2 regions of the Clostridium sp. 001 genome follow, and region 1 is predicted to be linked to the other one. Evidence: riboswitches for the same ligand, from Rfam matches in the RefSeq annotation. Region 1 holds a riboswitch; the other holds the start of a gene.
What was found. Region 1 has a riboswitch for glycine ahead of gcvT (glycine cleavage system aminomethyltransferase GcvT). Riboswitches for the same ligand answer to the same signal wherever they lie in the genome.

Region 1 (3,218 bases):
TACTTTCTGGAGTAACTGTCACAGTATGCCTACCGTTCACTAAATTGTCATAGGACATATTAGCGAGCAAATAGTTTTGTTCAATCATCGTTGAACATACAAATCCTGTTGGTGTTAATAGTGTGCCTTTATAATCATAAATTTGATTTAGTTCTGCTGTCTTTACAGTATTATAAGAAGTATGTGTACCAAAAGCTGGTGCAACCAATAAACCACAAACTATGCCAAAAGCTAGTAAATTTTTTATAATTATATATCAAAAAGGATTTTTTACATATATTTTCATAATAATAAAGTATTTTAATATAATGTAAATAAAAAGAGGAATTTTTAAGTTTTTGTAGAATGCTTAAAAATGAATTTTTTATTAAATATATCAGCTCTAGTTTTTTATAATGAAGGAAGGTAATTAATGTGATAGATGGAATTAAACATTTATCTACTAAAACAATTTTAATTATAATTTTAGTTGTAATTGTTGCAGGGTGTTCTGGATTTTATTATTTCAACAAGGTTAAGCCATATAATGATCTTTTGACGGCTGCAAATAAAGCTGTAACTACAGAAGATTACGATAATGCAATAAAGTTTTATACAGAAGCAGAGACTTATAAGAAAACTTCTGATGTTGATAAAAAGATACAACTTATGAGCGTTTTAAAGAAGTCAAAAGAAAATTATGAAGGTGCTGTGCAAAAAATGAAGAGCAAGGATTACCTAAGTGCAATTAATATTTTCAAGAAGGTAGATAAACAAGACCCTAAAAGATATAGTGATTCTCAAAATAAAATCAATGAGTGTAAAAAACTATATGTATCTGATAATTTAGCTAAGGCCAAAGATGATATAAAAAATAATAAGTTTGATGAAGCAAGTATTTGTTTAAATAACATATTTAAGCTTGATGCTAATAATTCTGATGCGAAAAAACTTGAGGGTGATATTGCGGATGGTCAAAAAAAGAAAGATCAAACTGAAGCAGCTGAAGCTTCTACAGGAGTTCCTTCAGCAAGTGGATCAGTAACCTTTGATCAGGCATTGTCTATGGTCTTGAAAGCTGAATTTCCTGATGGCAAATACGCAGTAATTAAGAATGATGATGGAACGAATTTGTATGCAAGTCTTGATTCTACTGCAGTAATTAAAAATGAGGTTAAGTGTATGGCAGATTATCGCGGTAAAACAATTTCTTATGATAGTAAAGAATCTAAACCTATAGAAGCATATTTTAATAGTAATTCATCTACTACAAAGAATGGCTATGAATTTTATCTTACTTTAGGAGGTCATACGAGAGATGGATATTATGTTGAGGCTTCTACAGGCAAACTATATAAACATGATATGGGAAATGTACACAGTATCAACTAGAACTTTTAGATATAGGTGAGTATAATTTAACTACCACCTGATTAAATCAGGTGGGGAAAAGTCAGTTAGTAATAGTGTTATTAAAGATATAGAAAACAAGTTTAACAAATAGACAGACGTTAATACAGATAAAGTTAGTTTATTTGTTGCATTTGCTAGGTCAGCTTTACATTGTAAATTGATCAACTTTGTTATTTAAATAACAAAAGATATTTTTATTGAAATTCCATATTCTAAGGTGTATATTAATAATGTAGTAAAAAGTATATAAATTGGATGAATATAGTGCGAGATAACATCTAGTTGTTAACCGAAGAAGCAATGATATACCGCCACGGCTATATCAAAAACTCTCAGGTAGAAGGAGCGCTGTAGGACAAAACTCTGAAAAATCTGCTATAAAAGCAGTACCAAAGGTGAAAGATATTTAATATCGAAACTCTCAGGTAAAAAAACAGAGGATATGTGGACTATTAGGTAAATAGTCTCCATATCCTTTTTTAATGCATAAAAATATGAAGGAGGTCTTATGTTATGGAAGAATTAAAGAAAACTCCGCTGTTTGATTCTTATGAGAAATACGGTGCAAAAATAATAGATTTTGCAGGATGGGATATGCCAGTACAATTTGAAGGCATAACAGCTGAGCACCAAGCAGTACGTAAAAAAGCAGGATTGTTTGATGTCTCACATATGGGAGAAGCAGATATAACAGGAAAAGATGCACTAGAATTTGTTCAAAATTTAATAACAAATGATGCATCTAAGATTAAAGAAAACCAAATATTATATACACCTATGTGCTATCCAGAAGGTGGAATAGTGGATGATATACTTGTTTATAAATTTACAAATGAGCACTTTTTTCTCGTAATAAATGCTGCAAATACGGATAAAGATATTGATTGGATGATGAAAAATAAGGGAAATTTTCAGGTAGATATAAAAAATATATCTCCTTCAATTATACAGCTTGCAATTCAGGGGCCAAATGCGCAAAAAGTACTTCAAAAATTAACGGATACAGACTTAGATAACATCAAGTTCTATTTCTTCAAAAAAGATGTACTAGTTGCAGGAAAAAAATGCTTGGTTTCAAGAACAGGATATACAGGAGAAGATGGATTTGAAATTTATTCAGGAACTGAAAATGCAGAGTATCTGTGGGATAAAATACTTGAAACAGGTAAGGAAGATGGCATAAAACCAGTAGGACTTGGTGCAAGGGACACTTTGAGATTTGAAGTTAGCTTGCCCCTTTATGGAAATGAATTGTCTAAATCAATTACACCTCTTGAAGCAGGTATAGGAATTTTTGTCAAATTAGATAAAGACAATTTCATAGGTAAGGATGCTCTTGTAAAGCAGAAAAAAGAAGGACTAAAGAGAAAAATAGTGGGTTTTGAAATGAAGGAAAGAGGAATTTCAAGGCACGGATATGAAGTTTTTGCAGAGGATAAGAAAATAGGAGAAGTAACCACTGGATATCGCTCGCCTTCTTTAAATAAAAATATAGGTTTTGCTTTAATTGATTCTAAATATGCATCCATTGGAACTTCTATTTCTATAAAGGTGAGAAATAAGCTTTTGAAAGCCGAAGTGGTTAGTAAAAAATTTTATAATAAAAATTATAACAAATAGTGAGGGGGATTTATAAATGAAAACTTTAAAGGAATTATTGTATTCAGAAGATCATGAATGGATAAAAGTTGATGGAGACAAAGCCTATATAGGTATTACGGATTTTGCACAGGATTCTTTAGGAGAAATTGTTTTTGTGGAACTTCCTGAAGTGGATTCAGAATTCTCAAAAGGTGATGTATTTGGAACAGTTGAATCTGTAAAAG
Region 2 (3,218 bases), 1.7 Mb from region 1:
AAAAGTAGTACGTCCTGTAATTATAATTGTACTTACGATTTTTTTCATTAAAATATTAGTTGAGATATTATCCAAGCAATTATAATTCCAATTGAAAGTGCCGATAACACTAATCAATCCTAGAATGTTTATTTTGTTTTAGGAATATTGGATTCTAATTAACTCAACTTTCGCACATATAAACTTTTTTAATTAATAGTTAAGAATGAAGAATTAATAGTTAATGTGAATTTTTTTCCGTTACACTACAAAAAATCTTTGATTAAGCTTTTCACCACTCGTTTCTCTAAAACGAAACATTGCTGATTTATATAAATTAAAAGATTTTTTGCGACAGCTAAAAATCATCCTTTACTATTAATTTTTCATTATTAATTCTTAACTTGCGAAGCTTTGCTTCGCAAAGTTTTAAAACTGCGAAAGTTGAGTAATTAATATATTAGTAGGAAAAAGGTGCTAGTCTTTGCCAGATGGATTACTTTTTTCTTTGCTATTAATTTTTATGTGAATACCAAGAAATTTAAGGAGTGTGAAATATATGGACGAATTAGAAAAAAGAAAAATAGAATTACGAAATCATAAAGGAAAGATGGTTAGACACTTTAAAAATAAAAATTACTTAATATTAGATTTTGCAACACATACTGAGACAGAAGAAGAATTAGTTATATATAAAGCTCTTTACGGTAACTGCGGTGTATTCGCAAGACCAATAGACATGTTTGTTAGTGAAGTAGATCATGAAAAGTATCCTGAAGTAAGCCAAAAGTGGAGATTTGAATTAATTAAATAGAAAAGCATTTTCATTTCTCTAATTTTATTTAGTTTTAACTTAATATGGTCACTTTAGTATAAATACTTTTAGAAATTATGACTAAATATAATTTTTATTTATTAAAAGTGAAGAAGTTGTTGCAATTTTATTAAATATGTATTAGTATATAATAAAATTAATAATTCAGATGAAGATAGTGGGAGAGTTATGGCTTTTGCCATTCACCGAAGAAGTAAATCTTTCAGGTACCTATTTAATTATAGAGATGACCGCTATTGGATGAATCCTTGGAGAGACTCTTATTGAGCACCGAAGGAGAAAGTCGCAGGGCGAAACTCTCAGGTAAAAGGACAGGGGAAAGGTAACATATCTTATAAAAAGTAATACATAATCAATTACTTCATTTGGATCTTATCTATTCCCATTTGTATCTCCAATCATAAAATATTTATATAGGAAAAGGCATTTTTAGTACATGCTTTTTAACTAAGATGGAGGGATAAAATGGATCAATTAACATCAGAAAATCAAAATTTATCGAGAGGACTAAAAAATCGTCATGTCCAATTACTTGCAATTGGAGGTGCAATTGGTACTGGATTATTTCTTGGTTCAGGCAGGTCTATTCACTTGGCTGGTCCATCTATTTTATTTGCATATACTATAACAGGAATTATTTTATTTTTTGTAATGCGTGCCCTTGGCGAATTATTGCTTTCTAATTTAAACTACCATTCTTTTGTAGAGTTTGTGTACGATTATTTAGGAGAAGGAGCAGCATTTATTACTGGATGGACATACTGGTTCTGCTGGATTTCACTTGCTATGGCCGATGTAGCTGCCACTGGACTATATGTACAATACTGGATTCCCAATATACCTCGATGGGTGCCAAGCCTTATAGTTCTTGTAATTTTACTAATTATGAACCTTACTGCGGTGAAATTGTTTGGTGAAATGGAATTCTGGTTTGCATTAATTAAAGTTGTTGCAATTTTAGCACTTATTATAGTTGGTACATTTATGATTATTAAAGGATTTTCTACAAGTGCTGGTGCATCTAGCTTTTCAAACCTTTGGAGACATGGCGGTTGGTTACCAAATGGGGTAAATGGTTTTATACTTTCATTTCAAATGGTTGTGTTTGCTTTCACTGGAATCGAATTGGTTGGTTTAACAGCTGGTGAAACTGAAAATCCAGAGCATGTTATTCCAAGGGCTATTAATAACATTCCAATTAGAATTATTATTTTCTATGTAGGAGCACTTGCTGTTATTATGGGCATATATCCATGGAACTCAATTAATCCGGCTAAAAGCCCATTTGTACAGGTATTTGCCTCAGTTGGAATTGCAGCAGCGGCAAGCATTGTAAATTTTGTTGTACTAACATCAGCTGCATCTGCTTGTAACAGTGGTATTTTCAGTACAAGCCGTATGGTTTACTCTCTTGCTCAAGAAAAAAATGCACCTGATTCAATGAAAAAATTAACTTCTAACCATATACCTTGCAATGCTGCAATATTTTCTGCAGCCGTTATATTAATTGCAGTTATTTTAAACTATATCATGCCAGGTGAAGTATTTGTACTAATTACAAGTATATCAACATTTTGCTATATATATGTTTGGGCAATTATAGTTATCTGCCACATGAAATATCGTAAAACTAAACCTGAACTTGCTGCCAAGAATAAATTTAGAATGCCACTTTATCCAATCATGAACTATATAATTCTAGCATTCTTTGCTTTTGTTATAGTTACATTGGCACTTAATAATGAAACTCGTGTAGCTCTATTTGTAACACCTGTATGGTTTATAATGCTTGGGGTGATTTACAAGATATTTAAATCAAAAAAGGAAACTGGAGAAGACAGCAAAAGAAATTTAGCATAGGTTAACATTAAAGAAATTTATTCCTAAATGTTATGAATTTAAATTTTGCAGATTTGTAAATTTGATCAACCTTCTAAATGGTTTAAGCAAATGTGTTTAATTGTAGTGACAGATTCTAAGAGTAGAAAGTAGGAATTTGCTATGCTATAATGACATAGAGGTGAATGTAATATGGATGATGAGGTGAAAGTCCCAAACCATATATATCAAATGTCTACAATAAATGCACTTGTTTCGGGACTATATGATGGCTGTGTTTCATTATCTAAACTTCTAAAAAAAGGAAATTTTGGTATAGGTACTTTTAAAGGTCTAGATGGTGAACTAACTCTCTTAAATGGAACTTTTTATAGGACTAAACCTGATGGCAGTGTATACGTATGTTCCAAAAACGTATCCGTTCCTTTTGCTGTAGTCACTGAAATGGAGAATTATAACACTTATAATATTCAAAATTGTACTTCTTATGAAGATATAAGAAAAGAATTGGACAGCTTTATAGAAAGTAAAAATATATTTTATGCTTTCTATATGGAAGGTAAAT

Region 2: linked by a shared signal. The riboswitch ahead of B5S50_RS15705 (amino acid permease) and the one ahead of gcvT (glycine cleavage system aminomethyltransferase GcvT) in region 1 are both predicted to bind glycine.

What each region holds. Positions count from the first base shown of each region.
Region 1 is NZ_CP020473.1:492,053-495,270, reverse strand. It holds gene B5S50_RS02125 (cell wall-binding repeat-containing protein) at 1-208, opposite strand, end outside; gene B5S50_RS02120 (lipopolysaccharide assembly protein LapB) at 415-1,371, shown strand; glycine riboswitch at 1,746-1,839, shown strand; gene gcvT (glycine cleavage system aminomethyltransferase GcvT) at 1,906-3,012, shown strand; gene gcvH (glycine cleavage system protein GcvH) at 3,029-3,218, shown strand, end outside.
Region 2 is NZ_CP020473.1:3,362,340-3,365,557, forward strand. It holds gene B5S50_RS15695 (TSUP family transporter) at 1-85, shown strand, start outside; gene B5S50_RS15700 (DUF1653 domain-containing protein) at 539-793, shown strand; glycine riboswitch at 1,053-1,139, shown strand; gene B5S50_RS15705 (amino acid permease) at 1,280-2,674, shown strand; gene budA (acetolactate decarboxylase) at 2,846-3,218, shown strand, end outside.